Regions from separate parts of the Streptomyces sp. NPDC048182 genome, predicted to be linked through region 3. Evidence: riboswitches for the same ligand, from Rfam matches in the RefSeq annotation. Region 3 holds a riboswitch; each other region holds the start of a gene.
What was found. A riboswitch is a leader RNA that binds a small molecule or an ion and turns the genes downstream of it on or off. The one in region 3 is predicted to bind cobalamin.
Positions count from the first base shown of each region.

Region 1 (6,762 bases), on a different contig from region 3:
GTCTCCGGTGTGCGGTTCGACCGGCCCGGTGATGTCGCGACCGTGCTGCGCGTCCTCTACCTGGTCTTCAACGAGGGCTACTCCGGCGACGTCGACCTCGCCGCCGAGGCCATCCGGCTCACCCGGCAGCTCGCGGCCCGCGTCGACCACCCCGAGGCGGCCGGGCTGCTCGCCCTGATGCTGCTCCACCACGCCCGGCGCGCCGCCCGGACCACGCCCGACGGCGGCCTCGTGCCGCTCGCCGAGCAGGACCGCGGCCGGTGGGACACCCGCGCGATCGCCGAGGGCGTCGTGATCCTCCAGGCGGCCCTCGCCCGCGACCGGCTGGGCGAGTTCCAGGCCCAGGCGGCCATCGCCGCCCTGCACGCCGACGCGCCGACCGCCGCCGAGACCGACTGGGTGCAGATCGTGGAGTGGTACGACGAGCTGACCCGCCTGACCGGCAACCCGGTCGTCCGGCTCAACCGCGCGGTGGCCGTCGGCGAGGCGGACGGGCCGGGCGCGGGCCTCGCCGCCCTCGCGCCCCTCGATCCCGCCCTGCCCCGGTTCGCCGCGGTCGCGGCCCACCTCCACGAACGCGCCGGCGATCCGGCGACGGCGGCCCGGCTCTACGCCGAGGCCGCCCACCACGCCCCCGACCTCGCCGAACGCGACCACCTGACCCGCCAGGCCGCCCGCCTCAACGCCCTGCGACGGGGCTGACGGCGAGCGGCGTGCCCGGCAGGCCGGCGCCGGGGGCCTCCGGTCAGGAGGCGGGCAGTTCGGCGCGGACGGTGCGGGCGGCGGTGACCAGGTTCTCCAGCGAGGCGCGGGTCTCGGGCCAGCCGCGGGTCTTGAGGCCGCAGTCGGGGTTGACCCACAGGCGTTCGGCGGGGATGGCCTTGAGGCCGGTGCGCAGCAGGGCGGCGGCTTCCTCGGTGCTGGGGACGCGGGGGGAGTGGATGTCGTAGACGCCGGGTCCGGCCTCCCTCGGGTAGCCGTGGGCGGCGAGTTCGCGGGCGACCTGCATGTGGGAGCGGGCGGCTTCCAGGCTGATGACGTCGGCGTCGAGGTCGTCGATGGCCTGGACGATGTCGCCGAACTCGGCGTAGCACATGTGGGTGTGGATCTGGGTGTCCGGGCGGACGCCGGCGGTGGTGAGCCGGAACGCCTCGGTGGCCCAGGCGAGGTAGGCGGGGTGGTCGGCGGCGCGCAGTGGCAGGGTCTCGCGCAGTGCGGGTTCGTCCACCTGGATGATGGAGGTGCCGGCCGTCTCCAGGTCGGTGACCTCGTCGCGCAGGGCGAGGGCGACCTGGCGGGCGGTGTCGCCGAGGGGTTGGTCGTCGCGGACGAAGGACCAGGCCAGCATGGTGACGGGGCCGGTGAGCATGCCCTTGACGGGGCGGTCGCTGAGGGACTGGGCGTAGGAGGTCCAGCGCACGGTCATCGGCTCGGGGCGGGAGATGTCGCCGGCGAGGACGGGCGGGCGGACGTAGCGGGTGCCGTAGGACTGGACCCAGCCGTGCTGGGTGGCGAGGTAGCCGGTGAGCTGCTCGGCGAAGTACTGGACCATGTCGTTGCGTTCGGGCTCGCCGTGCACGAGGACGTCGAGGCCGGTCGTCTCCTGGAAGGAGACGACTTCCTGGATCTCGGCCTTGATGCGCTCCTCGTAGCCGGCGGTGTCGATGCGGCCGGTGCGCAGGTCGGCGCGGGCGGTGCGCAGCTCGGTGGTCTGGGGGAAGGAGCCGATGGTCGTGGTCGGCAGCAGGGGCAGGTTGAGGTGGGCGCGCTGGGCGGCGGCCCGTTCGGTGTAGGGCTGGGAGCGGCGGGCGTCGGTGACGGCGGCGGCGCGGGAGCGTACGGCGGGGTCGCGGGTGATCGGCGAGTTCGCGCGGGAGGCGAGGTCGGCGCGGTTGGCGGCGAGTGCGGTGGTGATGGTGTCGGTGCCCTGGGCGAGGCCCTTGGCGAGGGTGACGATCTCGGTGGTCTTCTGCTCGGCGAAGGCCAGCCAGCGCAGGATCTGCGGGTCGATGTCCCGCTCGGGTGCGGTGTCCAGCGGGACGTGCAGCAGGGAGCAGGAGGCGGCGACGTCGACCCGGTCGGCGAGGCCGAGGAGGGTGCCGAGGGTGGCGAGGGACTTCTGGAGGTCGTTGATCCAGATGTTGCGGCCGTTGACGACGCCGGCGACCAGGCGCTTGCCGGGCAGTCCGCCGACGGCCGCCAGGGCTTCCAGGTTGGCGGCGGCCTCGGTGAAGTCGAGCGCCAGGCCGTCGACCGGTGCCTTGGCGAGGACCGGCAGGGCGTCGCCGAGCCGGTCGAAGTAGGAGGCGACAAGCAGCTTGGGCCGGTCGGTGCGGGCGCCGAGGTCGCGGTAGGCGCGTTCGGCGGCGTTCAGCTCGGCCGGGGTGCGGTCCTGGACCAGGGCGGGCTCGTCGAGCTGGACCCAGTCGGCGCCGGCCGCGCGCAGGTCGGCGAGGACCTCGGCGTAGACGGGCAGCAGGCGGTCGAGGAGGGCGAGCGGCTCGAAGTCGGCGGGCACGCCGGGGGCGGGCTTGGCGAGCAGCAGGTAGGTGACGGGGCCGACCAGGACGGGCCGGGCGGACAGGCCCTCGGCGAGGGCCTCCGTCAGCTCGGCGACCTGCTTGGTGGAGTCGGCTGTGAAGACGGTGTCGGGGCCCAGCTCGGGGACGAGGTAGTGGTAGTTGGTGTCGAACCACTTGGTCATCTCCAGCGGCGCCACGTCCTGGGTGCCGCGGGCCATGGCGAAGTAGCCGTCCGTCGCGTCGGCGGTCACGGCGGCGCGGTGGCGCTCGGGGATCGCGCCGACCATGACGGTGGTGTCCAGCACGTGGTCGTAGTACGAGAAGTCGCCGGTGGGCACCTCGTGGACGCCGGCGCCGGCGAGGCGGCGCCGGTTGTTGCGGCGCAGTTCGGCTGCGGTGGCGTGGAGGGCGTCGGCGGTGACGCGGCCCTTCCAGTAGCCCTCGATGGCCTTCTTGAGTTCCCGGTTGGGGCCCTGGCGGGGGTAGCCGTACACGGTGGCCTGTGCTGCCGCGGCTGCGGACTTCGCTGTCACGGAGATCTCCTTCGCGAGATGAATCCCTGAGATCCCGGAGACGGGACGAGAGACGCGAAGGGAACGACGCACCGGACGGAGCCGTCGCGGCCCTGCCTGGTGTGTACGCCGACCCGCCCTCGAGGTCACCGGGATGTCCGCGCACGGAACGGTCCGCGCGCGGGCAGTTGGCAGGTCTTCGGACTCGCGGGCCCGCCCTCCTGCTCGGAGGACACCTACTGGCCGTCGCTTCCCGGGCCCATACGTCGGACCCAGTGCGTATGACGGCGGTCGTTCCCGCTCACCGCTGCGGGGCAGTCCCGGATTCCCACCGGGTTCCCTCTTGCGACACCCCGCCTGGCGGACGGGGCGAACCAGCTGCACCGGCCACCCTACGGGGTGGGCCCGCCGGAGGGGGAACATGGACGGGACTCCGGGGCCGGGGGTACGCGCGGGACGGCCGGGAGCGGGGACGTCACAGCCCCACGTCGCGGTTGCGGACGTCCGCCAGGGACTCGCGGCGCACCAGCAGGCGGGCCGTCCCGCTGTGGACGGCGACGACCGGTGGGCGGCCCACGAGGTTGTAGCCGGAGGCCATGGAGAGGTGGTAGGCGCCGGCCACGGGCAGGGCGATCAGGTCGCCGGGGTGCACGTCGGCGGGGAGCGGGACGTCCGCGGCGAGGACGTCGCCCGCCTCGCAGTGCCGGCCGACGACGGTCACCGGGGCGGGCGCGGCGCCGCCGGGCCGGCCGATCAGGCGGGGGGCGTAGCGGACGCCGTAGAGCGCGGGGCGCGGGTTGTCGCTCATGCCGCCGTCGACGGCCACGAACACGTGGTCGCCGGTGCGCTTCACGGACAGGACCCGGTAGAGGGCGACGCCCGCCGGTCCCGCTATGGCCCGGCCGGGCTCGATGAGCAGCCGGGGGACGGGCAGGTCCGCCGCCGCGCAGGCGGTGGCGAGTTCGGCGCGCACCCGGCCGGCCAGGGCCGTCAGGTCCAGGGCCGGCTCGCCGGGCCGGTAGGCGATGCCATGGCCGCCGCCCAGGTCGAGTTCGGGCAGGACCAGGCCGTGCTGCTCGTGCAGGCGGCTCATCAGGCCGACCAGGCGGCGCACCGCCACGAGATACGGCTTGACGCTGGTGATCTGCGAGCCGAGGTGGCAGTGCAGGCCGGTCAGTTCGAGCTGCGGCTGGTCGAGGATCCGGGCGATGGCGTGCGCCGCGTAGCCGTCGGCGATGGACAGGCCGAACTTCTGGTCGTCGGTGCCGGTGCGGATCTTGTCGTGGCCGCCCGCGCTGACGCCGGGCACCACCCGGACCATCACCTTCTGGTGGCCGTCCGGGCCGACGGCCGCCGCGAGACGGGCGATCTCGGACGGGCTGTCGATGACGACGCGGCCCACGCCCAGGCGCAGCGCGGTCGCCAGGTCCTGCGGCGACTTGGCGTTGCCGTGCAGCACGATCCGGTCCGGCGGGAAGCCGGCGGTGACGGCGAACTCCAGCTCGCCGGCCGAGCAGACGTCCAGGCCGAGGCCCTCCTCGTCCACCCAGTGGATCATCGCGCGGCACAGGAACGCCTTGGCGGCGTACAGGATCTCGGTGTCCGGGAAGGCCGCCCGGTAGGTGCGGCAGCGGTCGCGGACCTCGGCCTCGTCCAGGACGTAGACGGGGGTGCCGAAGCGGTCGGCGACCTCGGCGAGCGGGACGCCGCCCACGGCGAGGCCGGTGGGCGGGGCGTCGGCGGCCGAGGCGGGCCACACGGACAGGTCGGCGCGGACGGGGGTGGGTTCGTGCACCATGGTCATCGGGTCCGCCCTCTCAGACGAGTGCCGCGGTGGGGGCGGCGGTGGTGACCGGCGCGGGGGCCGCGGCGGTGAACTGCGGGTCCACGGTGAGCCGCGTGACGCCGAGCGGGGCGGTCAGCGCGCGCAGCGCGGGCTCGGCGAGCCGGATCCAGGGCTGGCCGGGGCCGAGGGTCGCGGCCAGCCGGTGCGCGGAGGTGAAGCCGACGGCCGTGCGGGCGCCGAGCGGGGTGCGGAAGAGGCGGGCCGTGTGCCCGCCGGGGCCCGGCCGGACCGGGACGTACAGGGGTCCGGCCGGGGCGGGTTCGAGCGGATCGGGGTCGTCGCCGTGGCGCGGCTCGGTCATGGGTGCCTCCGGGAGAGCGCGGGTGCGGGGTGGGAGTCGAGGGCCCCGGAACGCGGGGAGGCGGACCGGGGCTCGCACTCGACGCTATGCCCGGCCGCGCCGCCCACGGGCCCTTTCTGACGGGACGTTGACGGTGCTCCGTGCCGCCTTGACGGGTCGCTGACGTGCCTGGTGAGAGGGGTCTCACCGGAGCGTCGAAGGGGTACCGAGTGCGTCACCGTGCGGACGTGAGGTCCTTGAGCGCGATGTTGAGCTCCAGGACGTTCACGCGCGGCTCGCCCATGAAGCCGAGGGTGCGGCCCTGGGTGTGGTCCTCGACGAGTCGCTCCACCCGGTCGACGGGCAGGCCGTTGCGCGCGGCGACGCGGTGGACCTGGAGGCCGGCGTACTGCGGGGAGATCGCCGGGTCGAGGCCGGAGCCGGAGGACGTGACCGCGTCCGCCGGGACGTCCGAGGGGCGCACCGTGTACCCGGGCACCGAGTTGTCCTTGACCACGGCCGCCTTGGCGTCCTTGACCTGCTCGACCAGGTCCTCGTTGTCGGCGGCGAGGTTGGTGGCGCCGGAGAGGAGCAGGTCGTACCGCGTGTTGAGGTCGTTCTCGCCGAGGCCGCCCGCCGGGCGGCCCTGGAACCACTTCGGTCCGTAGGACTGCCCGATCAGGGACGAGCCGACGACCTTGCCGTCCGACTCGATCTCGGAGCCGTTCGCCTTGTCGCCGAAGAGGCCCTGCGCGATGCCGGTGACGACCAGGGGATAGATCACGCCGGTCACCAAGGTCAGCACCAGCAGCGCCCGCAGGCCCGCGCCGAGCAGCCGGGCGGAGTTCACGACGGAGTTGTTCATGACGGTCAGCCGATCCCGGGGATGAGGGAGATGAGCAGGTCGATGAGCTTGATGCCGAGGAAGGGCGCGACCAGTCCGCCCAGCCCGTAGACGCCGAGGTTGCGCCGCAGCAGCCGGTCCGCGCTGAGCGGCCGGTACCGGACGCCCTTGAGGGAGAGCGGGACCAGCGCGATGATGATCAACGCGTTGAAGATCACGGCGGACAGGATCGCGGAGTCCGGGGAGGACAGCTGCATGATGTTGAGCTTGTCCAGACCCGGGTAGACCGCGGCGAACAGCGCCGGGATGATCGCGAAGTACTTGGCGACGTCGTTCGCTATGGAGAACGTCGTCAATGCACCCCGTGTGATCAACAGTTGCTTGCCGATCTCGACGATCTCGATCAACTTGGTCGGGTTCGAGTCGAGGTCGACCATGTTGCCGGCCTCCTTGGCGGCCGACGTGCCGGTGTTCATGGCCACGCCGACGTCCGCCTGGGCGAGGGCCGGCGCGTCGTTGGTGCCGTCACCGGTCATCGCGACGAGCTTGCCGCCGGCCTGCTCCCGCCGGATGAGGGCCATCTTGTCCTCGGGGGTGGCCTCGGCGAGGAAGTCGTCCACGCCGGCCTCGTCGGCGATGGCCTTGGCTGTCAGCGGGTTGTCACCGGTGATCATCACGGTCTTGATGCCCATGCGGCGCAGCTCCTCGAACCGCTCCCGCATGCCGTCCTTGACGACGTCCTTGAGGTGGACGACGCC
Region 1 covers NZ_JBIDAQ010000005.1:46,934-53,695, reverse strand. The annotation lists gene ACGFZL_RS11595 (RNA polymerase sigma factor) at 1-702, shown strand, start outside; gene metE (5-methyltetrahydropteroyltriglutamate--homocysteine S-methyltransferase) at 746-3,055, opposite strand; cobalamin riboswitch at 3,221-3,413, opposite strand; gene lysA (diaminopimelate decarboxylase) at 3,510-4,838, opposite strand; gene ACGFZL_RS11580 (SAV_915 family protein) at 4,852-5,181, opposite strand; gene ACGFZL_RS11575 (potassium-transporting ATPase subunit C) at 5,396-6,025, opposite strand; gene kdpB (potassium-transporting ATPase subunit KdpB) at 6,031-6,762, opposite strand, start outside.
Region 1: it holds a riboswitch for cobalamin, as region 3 does, so the genes downstream of both, metE (5-methyltetrahydropteroyltriglutamate--homocysteine S-methyltransferase) here and ACGFZL_RS10910 (CoA-acylating methylmalonate-semialdehyde dehydrogenase) in region 3, are expected to answer to the same signal.

Region 2 (6,762 bases), on a different contig from region 3:
ACTTGTCGCCGTCCTTCTTGACCAGCTCGGCGCCCTCGCCGATCGCGAGACCGACGAAGTGGTACCAGTTCTGACCGGGCAGGTAGATCGGCTCGTTGCCGGTCTTGTCACCGATCTTCTTGAGGTCGTTGTAGAACTCGTCGCGGGTCTTGGGGAGGGTCTTGATCCCCGCGTCCGCCCAGATCTTCTTGTTGTAGAGGACCACGCGGTTGGCGAAGTACCAGGGGGCGCCGTACTGCTTGCCCTCGTAGACGGACGACTTGTTCAGCGACTCGGTCCAGTCGCCGCCGATCTCGGACTTGAGGTCGGCCAGGTCCGCGAGGCCACCGGTCTTGGCGTAGGCGGGCGTCTGGGTGTTGCCGATCTCGAAGACGTCCGGGGGGTTCTCCTCGGACAGCGCGGTGGTCAGCTTCTGCTGGATGCCGTTCCACTGCTGGACCTCGAACTTGACCTTGGCCTTGGTCTTCGCCGTGAACTCGGCGCCCAGGTCCTTCTGCCACTGGTCCGGCGAGGAGCCGTCCATCACCCAGACGGTGAGCGTCTGACCGGCGTAACCGTCGGCGCCGGCCTTGTCGCCCTTGTCGCTGTCGCCGTCGTCGCCCCCGCACGCCGCGATCGAGACCATCATGCCCGCGATACCGATCGCGGCAATAAGCTTGCGCTTCACGCCACCCTCCTCAGGGATGCCACAAAACCCCCCTGGCTCCCCGCGGTTGCCGCTCGGCACGTACCGTCCATGGGGCCGGGACCTGGACCAATGGTGTAGACCAGTACCGGGAGCTTGGCCCAGACCAATAGGGCTGTCAAGGGTGTTCCACCGGGCTCATCGCGTCCGTGATGTGACCGAGATATGCAGGGACCTTTCATTCCGCAACCGGCAGATCGGGCGCCGCCGCGCGAGGTGTACCACCACCCCCGTGTCGACCTGCCGGTACGCCTTCGTACGCGGGTACCAGCGGTGACGAACGGCGCTGTGGACTAGACCAACGGGGGTCCCCCGGGTATACAGAGGGGATCACGGAGCGTGCGGGGCGACCCCGCGGGCGGCCGTGCCACGATGTGAGCCGTGGCCGACAAGCGCTGTCGGCCGCTTCGGCACCCGGAGCCGGGAAGGCAGAGCATGAGCACCGACGTCAGCAGTGCGGAGAACGAGGGCGCGGCGGCCGTCCGTACCGCGCGCGTGCCCAAGTACTACCGGCTGAAGAAGCACCTGCTCGACATGACCCGGACCCAGACGCCCGGCACGCCCGTCCCGCCCGAGCGCACCCTGGCCGCCGAGTTCGACACCTCCCGCACCACCGTGCGCCAGGCCCTGCAGGAACTGGTCGTCGAGGGCCGCCTGGAGCGCATCCAGGGCAAGGGCACCTTCGTCGCCAAGCCCAAGGTCTCGCAGGCCCTGCAACTGACCTCCTACACCGAGGACATGCGCGCCCAGGGCCTCGAACCCACCTCGCAGCTCCTGGACATCGGCTACATCACCGCCGACGACCGCCTCGCCGAGCTGCTCGACATCACGGCCGGCGGCCGGGTGCTGCGCATCGAACGGCTGCGGATGGCCAATGGCGAGCCGATGGCGATCGAGACGACCCATCTGTCCGCCAAGCGCTTCCCGGCCCTGCGCCGCTCCCTGGTGAAGTACACCTCCCTCTACACCGCGCTCGCCGAGGTCTACGACGTCCACCTCGCCGAGGCCGAGGAGACCATCGAGACCTCGCTGGCCACCCCGCGCGAGGCCGGCCTGCTCGGCACCGACGTGGGCCTGCCGATGCTGATGCTCTCCCGGCACTCGCGGGACCGCTCGGGCGAGCCGGTGGAGTGGGTCCGGTCGGTGTACCGGGGCGACCGCTACAAGTTCACGGCCAGGCTGAAGCGCCCGCAGGACTGACCCGGGCCCGCAGCCGGTCCGCGCCCGCCGCACGTTGCGGTTGGGGACCGATATGCGGACAGGGGCTTCCGCCGACCTTACGCGTCACCTACATTGCCTGCGCATTACAGGTGATCAGCGAGGGGACGGAGCCGCCGCATGTCAGAACCCCGAGAACCCGAACCCGGCCCGGGCACCGGCCCGGTGGTGACGCCCGTGCGCGTCGTCATCGGCCTCCTCCTCGTCGCGCCGTTCGTCGCCATGCTCTGGGTCGGCTCGTACGCGAAGACCGACCCGGCCTTCATCGGCATCCCGTTCTTCTACTGGTACCAGATGGCCTGGGTGCTGATCTCCACCGCGCTGACGGTGATCGCGTACCAGCTGTGGCAGCGTGACCAGCGCGGTCGGCGCGCTCACCGGGAAGGCGGGGCGGCCAAGTGAACGACGGCGTCAACGGCATGGCACTCGCCGTCTTCATCTTCTTCTTCGTCCTCGTCACCGCCATGGGCTTCCTGGCCGCGCGCTGGCGCAAGGCGGAGAACGAGCACAGCCTGGACGAGTGGGGCCTGGGCGGCCGCTCGTTCGGCACCTGGATCACCTGGTTCCTGCTCGGCGGCGACCTGTACACCGCGTACACCTTCGTGGCCGTCCCGGCGGCGATCTACGCGGCGGGCGCGTCCGGCTTCTTCGCGGTGCCGTACACGATCCTGGTCTACCCGCTGATCTTCACCTTCCTGCCCCGCCTCTGGTCGGTCTCGCACAAGCACGGCTACGTGACGACGTCGGACTTCGTGCGCGGCCGGTTCGGCTCGAAGGGACTGTCGCTGGCCGTCGCGGTCACCGGCATCCTGGCGACGATGCCGTACATCGCGCTCCAGCTGGTCGGCATCCAGGCCGTCCTGGACGTGATGGGCGTGGGCGGCGGGGAGGACACCAACTGGTTCGTCAAGGACCTGCCGCTGCTGATCGCCTTCGGCGTGCTGGCGGCGTACACCTACTCCTCCGGGCTGCGGGCGCCGGCGCTGATCGCCTTCGTGAAGGACGCGCTGATCTACATCGTCATCGCGGTGGCGATCATCTACATCCCGATCAAGCTCGGCGGCTTCGACGACATCTTCGCCAAGGCCGGCGACGCGTTCAGCCAGACCAACCCGGCCACCGGCAAACCGCGCGGCGCGCTCGCGCCACCCGAGGCGGGCCAGTGGACGTACGCCACCCTGGCGCTCGGCTCGGCGCTCGCGCTCTTCATGTACCCGCACTCGATCACCGCGACGCTCTCCTCGCGCAGCCGCGAGGTGATCCGGCGCAACACCACGATCCTGCCGCTGTACTCGCTGATGCTGGGCCTGCTGGCGCTGCTCGGCTTCATGGCGATCGCGGCCGGGGTCAAGGTGCAGAACGGGCAGCTGGCGATCCCGCAGCTGTTCGAGGACATGTTCCCGGACTGGTTCGCGGGCGTGGCCTTCGCGGCGATCGGCATCGGCGCGCTGGTGCCGGCGGCGATCATGTCGATCGCGGCGGCGAACCTGTTCACCCGCAACATCTACAAGGACTTCATCAGGCCGGACGCGACGCCCAAGGAGGAGACCCGGGTCTCCAAGCTGGTCTCGCTCCTGGTGAAGGTGGGCGCGCTGGTCTTCGTCCTGACCATGGACAAGACGGTCGCGATCAACTTCCAGCTGCTCGGCGGCATCTGGATCCTGCAGACCTTCCCGGCCCTGGTCGGCGGCCTGTTCACGCGCTGGTTCCACCGCTGGGCGCTGCTGGCCGGCTGGGCGGTCGGCATGGTCTACGGCACGGCGGCGGCGTACGGCGTGGCGTCCCCGACGCAGAAGCACTTCGGCGGCTCCGCGAAGGAGATCCCCGGCATCGGCGAGATCGGCTACATCGGCCTCACCGCCTTCGCGCTGAACGTCCTGGTCACCGTCGTCCTCACGGTCGTCCTGCGCGCCGTGAAGGCCCCCGACGGCGTTGACGAGACCCAGCCGTCCGACTACACGGCCGACGCGGGCGACCCGGGCGTCGAGACCGAACTGCCGCCGGCCACGGCGGGCACGTCGCACTGAGCGCGCCCGGGGGCGGGCCGTCGGGGAAATCCGGCGGCCCGCCCTCGCGTGTCCGGGGCACACTCGCCCCCATGGACCTCCTCATCCGCCCCGCCGCCCCCACCGAGTACGCCACCCTCGGCGAGATCACCGCGCACGCGTACCTCCAGGACGGCCTGCTCGACTTCGGCGAGGACGACGCCTACCTCGGCGAGCTGCGGGACGTCGCGAAGCGGGCCGCGGACGCCGAGGTGCTGGTCGCGGCGGCCGACGGCCGGGTGCTCGGCGGCGTCGCCTTCGTGCCCTCCGGCGGCCCCATGGCCGACATCGCCGGGCCCGGCGAGGCCGAGATCCGCATGCTCGCCGTCGCCCACGAGGCCCGGGGCCGCGGGGTGGGCGAGGCCCTCGTGCGGGCCTGTGTCGAACGGGCGCGGGCCGTCGAGGGCTGCCGGGGCGTCGTGCTGTCCACCCAGCGGGCCATGCGCGGCGCCCATCGCCTCTACGAGCGCCTCGGCTTCCGCCGCTCACCCGAGCGGGACTGGAACCCGCTGCCGGAGCACCTCGACCTCACGCTGCTCACCTACGAGCTGACGCTCTGAAGCCGACGCCCCCGGGCCGACGCGACACAACATCTGGGGGCGCTCACCCCACCCGGCACAAGATGTATGCTCGTGCTCGCTGTCGCCGCAGGGGAATCCGGTGCGAATCCGGAACTGTCCCGCAACGGTGTACATGGGTGCGTTCGCGCACCATGGCCAGTCCGAGGACCTGCCGACAGTGCGCCCGGCCGCCGGCCGGGAGCCTGACGTCCGGGCCTCGTGGAGTGGGCCGGTGGACGCGCGGCGCCGTGCGCGCCCGTGGCCTCCCCCTGCCCTCCGCCAGGCCCCTGCCGAGCGAGGGAGTGCCCCACGTGACCATCGCGCCAGCCGGTCCGGCCGCAGCGATCGCGGCGACCGAGGAACCCGACGGACCCGGAACCGCCCTGCTGCGGACCCTGACCGGGCTCACCGCGGACCTCCCCGACGCCGACCCCGGCCGGGTCGCCGCCGCCGCGCTGCGCGGCCGGTCCGCCCGCGCGGACGAGGCGGAGCTGCGGGAGCTGGCGACGGAGGCCGCCGCGGGGCTGATCTCCGAGGACCCGGCCTACTCCCGCCTGGCCGCCCGCCTGCTGACCATCGGCATCCGCGCCGAGGCCGCCTCGCAGGGCGTCACGACGTTCACCGAGTCCGTCGCCGTGGGCCATCGCGAGGGCCTGATCGCCGACCGCACCGCCGACTTCGCCCGGCTGCACGCGGCCCGCCTGGACGCCCTCGTCGACCCGGCCGGCGACGACCGCTTCGGCTACTTCGGGCTGCGCACCCTCTACAGCCGCTACCTCCTGCGCCACCCGATCACCCGCAAGGTCATCGAGACGCCGCAGCACTTCCTGCTCCGCGTCGCCGCGGGCCTCGCCGAGGACGACACCGCGCGCGCGGTGGACGAGGTCGCCTCGCTGTACGCGCTGATGAGCCGCCTGGACTACCTCCCGTCCTCCCCCACCCTCTTCAACTCCGGCACCCGGCACCCCCAGATGTCGTCCTGCTACCTCCTGGACTCCCCCAAGGACGAGCTGGACTCCATCTACGACCGCTACCACCAGGTCGCCCGCCTCTCCAAGCACGCCGGCGGCATCGGCCTGCCCTACTCCCGCATCCGCGCCCGCGGTTCGCTGATCCGCGGCACCAACGGGCACTCCAACGGCATCGTCCCGTTCCTGAAGACCCTGGACGCCTCCGTGGCCGCGGTGAACCAGGGCGGCCGGCGCAAGGGCGCCGCCGCGATCTACCTGGAGACCTGGCACTCCGACATCGAGGAGTTCCTGGAGCTGCGGGACAACACCGGCGAGGACGCCCGGCGCACCCACAACCTGAACCTCGCGCACTGGGTGCCGGACGAGTTCATGCGCCGGGTCGGCGACGACGGCACCTGGTCGCTGTTCTCCCCCTCCGACGTGCCCGAGCTGGTCGACCTGTGGGGCGCGGAGTTCGACGCCGCCTACCGCAGGGCCGAGGCCGCGGGGCTGGCCCGCAAGACGCTGCCCGCCCGCGAGCTGTACGGCCGGATGATGCGGGCGCTGGCGCAGACCGGCAACGGCTGGATGACCTTCAAGGACGCCGCCAACCGCACCGCCAACCAGACGGCGGAGCCGGGTCACGTCATCCACTCCTCGAACCTCTGCACGGAGATCCTGGAGGTCACGAACGACGGCGAGACCGCGGTCTGCAACCTCGGCTCGGTCAACCTCGGCGCCTTCGTCACCCGCGAGGGCACGCGCACCGGCGACGGCATCGACTGGGAGCGCCTGGACGCGGCCGTCCGCACCGCCGTGACCTTCCTGGACCGGGTCGTCGACATCAACTTCTACCCGACCGAGCAGGCCGGCCGCTCCAACGCCAAGTGGCGCCCGGTGGGCCTGGGCGCGATGGGCCTCCAGGACGTCTTCTTCCAGCTCCGGCTCCCCTTCGACTCCCCCGAGGCGAAGGCGCTCTCCACCCGGATCGCCGAGCGCATCATGCTCGCCGCCTACGAGGCGTCCGCCGACCTCGCCGAGCGCAACGGCCCGCTGCCGGCCTGGGAGAAGACCCGTACCGCGCGGGGCGTGCTGCACCCCGACCACTACGACGTGGAGCTGACCTGGCCGGAGCGCTGGACGGCGCTGCGCGCCCGGATCGCCGCCGTCGGCATGCGCAACTCCCTGCTCCTCGCGATCGCGCCGACCGCGACGATCGCGTCCATCGCGGGCGTCTACGAGTGCATCGAGCCGCAGGTCTCCAACCTGTTCAAGCGCGAGACGCTGTCCGGCGAGTTCCTCCA
Region 2 covers NZ_JBIDAQ010000012.1:181,241-188,002, forward strand. The annotation lists gene ACGFZL_RS23300 (extracellular solute-binding protein) at 1-667, opposite strand, end outside; gene ACGFZL_RS23305 (GntR family transcriptional regulator) at 1,121-1,885, shown strand; gene ACGFZL_RS23310 (DUF3311 domain-containing protein) at 2,024-2,305, shown strand; gene mctP (monocarboxylate uptake permease MctP) at 2,302-3,930, shown strand; gene ACGFZL_RS23320 (GNAT family N-acetyltransferase) at 4,002-4,508, shown strand; cobalamin riboswitch at 4,558-4,700, shown strand; gene ACGFZL_RS23325 (ribonucleoside-diphosphate reductase subunit alpha) at 4,820-6,762, shown strand, end outside.
Region 2: it holds a riboswitch for cobalamin, as region 3 does, so the genes downstream of both, ACGFZL_RS23325 (ribonucleoside-diphosphate reductase subunit alpha) here and ACGFZL_RS10910 (CoA-acylating methylmalonate-semialdehyde dehydrogenase) in region 3, are expected to answer to the same signal.

Region 3 (6,762 bases):
GCCCGAGGACGTGCCGTCCGGCGGGCAGCATGCTGACGACCATCTCGGCGCCGGCCACCGCCGAGGCCGCCGATGCCTCGGCCTCCACGCCTGCCCCGGCGGCGGCGTTCAGGGCCGCGGGGACGAGGTCGTGGCCGAGCACCCGGTGGCCGGCCTCGACCAGGTTGGCGGCCATCGGGCCGCCCATGTGCCCGAGTCCGATGAAGGCGACGGTCCTGCTCACCACACCACCTCCGCTGCGGTGCCGGTCGTCTCGGCGAGTCCGGGTTCGAGCCCGAGTTCGTGCCCGCCGAGGGGAAGGAAGAAGCGCTCGACGTCCGCCTCGGTGACCTCGGCCAGGGTCTCCGGTGACCAGCGCGGGGCGCGGTCCTTGTCGATGACCTGGGCCCGGATGCCCTCGACCAGGTCGGGCGCGGTCAGGGCGGCGCGGGAGACCCGGTACTCCTGGTCGAGCACGCGCTCCAGCGGGCCGAGCCGGCGTGCCCGACGCAGGGCGGCCAGGGTGACCTTGAGCGCGGTCGGCGACTTGGTGAGGAGCGTCTCGGCGGCCTCCTGTGCGGCGGGTTCGCCGCGCGCCAGCAGTCTGTGCACGATCTCCTCGACGTCGTCGGCGGCGTAGCAGGCGTCGATCCAGTCGCGGTGTGCCGCCAGGGCGGCGTCCGGTGGGGGCTGGACATGACGGGCGATGACATCGCGCACGGGCGCCTCCGCCAGGTCGTCCACGAGGCCGGGCAGCGCGGACGACGGTACGTAGTGGTCGGCCAGCCCGCACAGCAACGCGTCCCCGGCGCCGATCCCCGCGCCGGTCAGCCCGAGGTGGGTGCCGAGTTCGCCGGGGGCCAGGGCGAGCAGATAGGTGCCGCCGACGTCGGGCACGAAGCCGATCCCGGTCTCCGGCATCGCGATCCGGGAGCGCTCGGTGACGATCCTGACCCGGCCGTGCGCGGAGACGCCGACGCCGCCGCCCATCACGATGCCGTCCATGACGGCGACGTACGGCTTGGGGTAGCGGGCGATGCGGGCGTCGAGGCGGTACTCGTCGCGCCAGAAGGCGGCGGAGGCGGTGCCGTCGCCGTCGCGGGCGTCGTCGTGGATGGCCCGGATGTCACCGCCGGCGCACAGGCCCCGATCGCCGGCCCCGGTGATCACGACGGTCTCCACGGACGGGTCGTGCTCCCAGGCGGTGAGGGCCTCGTCGATGCGGAGCACCATGTCATGGGTGAGCGCGTTGAGGGCCCTGGGCCGGTCGAGGGTGATGTGGGCGGCTCGCCCCGCCGTGTGGAAGAGGACGTCGCTCATCCGAACGCCTCCGTCAGGCCGCGGGCCACGATGACGCGCATGATCTCGTTGGTCCCTTCGAGGATCTGGTGCACCCGGAGATCGCGGACGATCTTCTCTATGCCGTACTCGCTGAGGTAGCCGTAGCCGCCGTGCAGCTGGAGCGCCCGGTCGGCCACCGAGTAGCCGGTGTCCGTCGCGAACCGCTTGGCCATCGCGCAGAGGTACGGGGCCTGTGGATCACCCCGGTCGAGTGCCTCGGCCGCCTGCTGGACGAGTGCGCGGGCGGCGGCCAGCTCGGTGGCCATGTCGGCGAGGCGGAAGCGCAGGGCTTGCGCGTCGAGCAGCCGCCGGCCGAAGGCCTCGCGGTCGGCGAGGTGGGCCAGGCTGCGGTCGAGGGCGCTGCGGGCGCCGCCCAGGGAGCAGGCGGCGATGCCGAGCCGACCGCCGTTGAGGCCGCTCATGGCGATGCGGAAGCCTTGGCCGACGCCGCCGAGGAGCCGGTCGCCGGGCAGCCGCACGCCGTCCAGGACGACCTGCCGGGTGGGCTGGGCGTTCCAGCCCATCTTCCGCTCGTTCGGGCCGAAGGAGAGGCCCGGGTCGTCCTTGGCGACGACGAACGCGGAGATCCCGTCGGGTCCGGAGCCCCCGGTGCGGGCCATCACGACGTACAGCTGGGCGGCTCCCGCTCCGGAGATGAACTGCTTGACGCCGGTCAGCAGCCAGTCGTCGCCGTCGCGGACCGCCCGGGTGGTGAGGGCCGCCGCGTCGGAGCCGGCGCCCGGCTCGGTGAGGCAGTAGCTGCCGAGGTCCTCCATCGCGCAGAGCCGGGGCAGCCAGCGCTCGCGCTGGGCGTCGTCGCCGTGGCGGTCGACCATCCAGGCGACCATGTTGTGGATCGAGAGGTAGCCCGCGACGGACGGGCAGCCGGTGGCCAGGGTCTCGAAGACGAGGACGCCGTCGGCGCGGCCGAGGCCGGAACCGCCGTGCTCCTCGCGGACGTAGACGCCACCGAGTCCGAGGCCGGCGGCCTTGCGCAGCACGTCCACGGGGAAGTGCTTGTCGCGGTCCCAGTCCAGGGCGTGCGGGGCGAGATGGTCCTGGGCGAAGTCCAGGGTGGTCTCCACGAGGGCCTGCTGGTCCTCGGTGAGTGCGGTGGGGGTCATCGCGCTCATCCCATCGTCGGGATGGTGAAGCTCGCGCCTTCACGCAGGCCGGCGGGCCAGCGCGAGGTGACCGTCTTGGTCCGGGTGTAGAAGCGGATCGCGTCCGGGCCGTGCTGGTTCAGGTCCCCGAATCCGGACCGCTTCCAGCCGCCGAACGTGTGGTAGGCGACCGGCACCGGGATGGGCACGTTCACGCCGACCATGCCGGTGTCCACCCGGCGGGTGAAGTCGCGGGCGGTGTCGCCGTCCCGGGTGAAGATCGCCACCCCGTTGCCGTAGAGGTGCTCGCTCGGCAGGCGCACGGCGGTCTCGTAGTCGGCGGCACGGACGACACAGAGGACGGGGCCGAAGATCTCCTCCTGGTAGACGCGCATCTCCGGAGTGACCCGGTCGAAGAGGGAGGCTCCGGCGAAGAACCCGCCTTCGTGGCCGGCCAGGCTGAAGTCCCGCCCGTCGACGACCAGTTCCGCGCCCTCCTCGACGCCGAGGTCGACGTAGGAACGGACCCGGTCCACGGCCTCCGGGCCGACCAGCGGGCCGAAGTCGGCCTCCGGGTCGTCGCTGCGGCCGATGCGCAGGGCGGCGATCCGCTCCTTCAGGCGTGCCACCAGCCGGTCCGCCGTCTCCTCTCCCACGGGGACGGCCACGGAGATCGCCATGCAGCGCTCACCCGCCGAGCCGTACCCGGCTCCGATCAGCGCGTCGACGGCCTGGTCGAGGTCGGCGTCCGGCATCACGATCATGTGGTTCTTCGCACCGCCGAAACACTGGGCGCGCTTGCCGTGCGCGGCGGCGGTGGCGTAGACGTGCGCGGCGACGGGCGTGGAGCCGACGAAGCCGAGGGCGGCGACGCGCGGGTCCTCCAGCAGGGTGTCGACGGCTTCCCGGGACCCGTTGACGACGTTGAGGACACCGGGCGGCAGTCCCGCCTCCAGGAACAGCTCCGCCAGCCGCAGCGGCACCGACGGATCTCGCTCGGACGGCTTCAGGATGAAGGCGTTGCCGCAGGCCAGAGCGGGAGCTGCCTTCCAGAGCGGGATCATCGCCGGGAAGTTGAACGGGGTGATGCCGGCGACCACGCCGAGCGGGGCGCGCAGCGAGTGGACGTCGATGCCGGTGCCGGCGTTGTCGGTGAACTCGCCCTTGAGCAGGTGCGGGATGCCGGCCGCGAACTCCACCACCTCCAGGCCGCGTTGGAGGTCACCGTGGGCGTCGGCGACGGTCTTGCCGTGCTCGCTGGAGAGCAGCCGGGCCAGGGCGTCCCGCTCGTCCTCCACGAGCTGGAGGAAGCGGAGCAGCACGCGTGCGCGACGCTGGGGGTTGTACGCGCCCCATTCGCGCTGGGCCTCGGCCGCGACACCGATCGCGGCCTCGGTCTCCGCCCGGCTCGCCAGCGGCACCTGGGCCCGCACGCGGCCGGTGTTGGGGTCGTAGACGTCGCCGAAGAGGCCGGAGGTGCCAGGGGTGTGCTTGCCGCCGACGAAGTGGCTCAGTTCGCGGACGTCGGAGTGGTCATGCGGACGGACCATGGGTGCCTGCTCTCGTCAGGTGATCCGGGACAGCGCGGGACCGCGTATGGCAGGGCGTCAGCCGACGAGGACGCGAGGGGCGTCGAGGCCGTAGGGATCCGGTACCGGGAAAGCGGGACCGTCGGGATCGGGAAGGCGCGCCGGGGCCATGCGTGTCAGCTCCATCCTCGTGGACAACACGGAACATCCCGCGGCCGGTATCCTGACTCCCGGATCAGCGCCCGCCGTCCGCCTTCCCGACATCCTGCTCGTCAGTGGCGTACCGCTCGACGGCGAACTCCCCGGTCACAGTGGCGGGACCGTGCCGGAATCACACCGGCTTCCCTGCACCGCGGGCCTTGGCCGTCACTCTATAGTTGGACGTCCTACTAAATCCAGTGCCCTACACCCCGTGTCCCCGCCCGGCGTCTGCCAGGACGGCGGCATGGCCTCTCCTCCGTCGGGCTTCGTCACGACCACGGCGCTGGAGAAGTCGCGGGAGAAGCTGCGGCAGGCGGCACTCGGCTGCGACTCCTACCTCGCCGCCGATCTCGTGTGCGCCGTCCTGGAGGACGCCGACTGCGGCGACGACACCCTGGCGAGGCGGGACGTGGCGGAGGTTCCCACCAAGCACCTCGTCACCCACCTGCACCGGCGCAAGGCCGACATCGTCAGGTTCCTGAACGGCTTCCCCCGCGCTCTCGGCATCCTCGCCAGAGCCCGGTCGCTGCTCGTCGCCCCGCGCCCGGCAGGCGGCGCGGGGCGCTGAAGGTGCTGCCCGGCTGTGGTCCTCTGGGCAGCACCTCGGCTGTGCGTCACGACGGGTAGTACACGAACCAGTCCCTGCCCTCCTTGACGAGGTTGACCTGGAGGCCGGGAACCGACGAGTCTGGGTCGTCCGAGGTCTGGCAGGTGGGCTCGCCCGTCGCCCCACCCGGCCCGCCGGCCGAGCACAGGGTGCCGAGCAGGGTCACCTTCGCCTTGACCCCGTCGACCTGCACCGTTCCCGGTCGCAGGTGCTCCGCACGGGTCGTGGCCGGCACGACCACCTTGGCCAGGACCCGGTAGGCCCGCAGGGCGGTGGGGTCGACCAGGCGCTCGCCGCGTTCGGTCTTCCCGTTGAACAGCGCGTCGGCGTAGGCGACGGCCACCGAACCGGCGTCCTGGTGGTTCACCCGCCCACCCGTGTCACCGGTGTCGCATCCGGTGACGAGCAGGGCAGCGGTGGCGAGGCAGACGACAGTCGGCGTCCGCCGGTCAGCTCCTCTGGCCATAGCCGTGCCAGTTGTGGAAGTGCACCAGGTCGCTGCACCCGCCCTTGACATGGTTCTGGTGGGACCAGTCGTAGGTTCCCGAGGCGTGACCCACCACCTTCGGGCTCAGGTAGAAGACCGCGGGCGACGTGTCGAACCCGCATGCCGCCCAGGCGGCCGGGCCGAAGATGGCGATCATGGCCTTCTCGAAGTCGGTGTTCGTGAACGTCTCGTTGGGGTTGACCGTCACCGTGCTGCTGGTGATGCCGATGCCGGTGTTCTTCAGACCCGACCTCGACCAGCCGTCGTACTTGAAGGCGTACGGAACGGCGTAGGCGGAGACCGAGTTGCTGAGGATGGCCCCCTGACCGCGGGCGTAGGTGAGGTTCACGGACAGCGAGGTGATCATGATGAAGAGCGGATCGATGTATCCGGCCTTGTCGTAGGCCTGGATGTAGGGCTTGTTGGGCGGAGTCTCCGACTTCACGCCCTTCTTGGCCACACCCGCCGGAAGCTTCATCGGCTCGTGCACAGGGGTGGTGCCGCCCGTCTCCAGCTGGTCGAGCTTGGCCGCGGCCTCGGCCGAGACCAGCTTCCCCTGCAGGAGTTTCCGCTGGCAGGTCCCCGGGTTGTACTGCGCGACCTCGCTGTAGACGTCCGGGTCGGTGTCCTTACCCGACGCGGTCGCGGTGAAGGCACAGGTCCCGTCGGACTGCTTGGTGCCGTTCTGCAGAACGGTCGTCGGACCACTCAGGTTGAGCGCGTAGCCGACGACGTCGTTGTAGTAGATCCAGCCGTCGCTGCCGACCGTGATGGGCAGCCGTGTGCCGGTGTACCAGCCTTCGAGGTCGACCTGCACGGTGATCGGCGACGTACTCGTGTTCTTCACCATGATCGCCCCGTCACCGCCGATCTCCACCATCGAGAGCGCCGACACCCTCTGGCCCGCGATGAACACCGCCAGGTTGCTCGTCGGCAGTGGCTGGTCGTCCGCGCCTGCCTGCAACGCTCCGTTGCTCGCTCCCCCGGTCACCCGGAAGTTGAGCGCCGCCGCAAGCAGGCTGTTGCCGACGGCGGGTACCCCGCTGACGCCGGCGACGGGGATGTTCATGGTCTTCCCGGCCGGGACCGTCGCGCCGTGGCTGTCGTAGATCGCTCCGGCGGCGGGGGTGAAGGAGCCCAGCGTGGCCGCCGGGGTGAAGTATCCGACGATGTCCACGGAGAACTCGGCCTGGACCGGTATCGATGAGGCCGACCCGTAGAACAGGTTGAAGGCACCCGTCTGGTCGTTCACGTCGATGATCGTGGTGATGACCGTGGGAAAGGCCAGGTTGAAGGCAATCTGGTTCGCCGGCTTGGCCGCGCCGTCGGCGTAGGGGGTGAGCCACGCGTTGCCCCCGGGCCGGGGAGCGTAGACCGTGATCGCCGCGACGACCGAGGAGGTCGGCTTGGGCAGGTCGGGCACCGTGACCTTGAAGGTCTGGCCGGGTGACAGCGGACCGGGCGGGAAGCCGCCGCTGGGCGGTGACCAGGACTCGGCGACCTTGTGCGGCGTCA
Region 3 covers NZ_JBIDAQ010000004.1:473,227-479,988, reverse strand. The annotation lists gene mmsB (3-hydroxyisobutyrate dehydrogenase) at 1-223, opposite strand, end outside; gene ACGFZL_RS10920 (enoyl-CoA hydratase/isomerase family protein) at 220-1,299, opposite strand; gene ACGFZL_RS10915 (acyl-CoA dehydrogenase family protein) at 1,296-2,444, opposite strand; gene ACGFZL_RS10910 (CoA-acylating methylmalonate-semialdehyde dehydrogenase) at 2,450-3,973, opposite strand; cobalamin riboswitch at 4,148-4,329, opposite strand; gene ACGFZL_RS10905 (hypothetical protein) at 4,365-4,721, shown strand; gene ACGFZL_RS10900 (hypothetical protein) at 4,768-5,226, opposite strand; gene ACGFZL_RS10895 (hypothetical protein) at 5,210-6,762, opposite strand, start outside.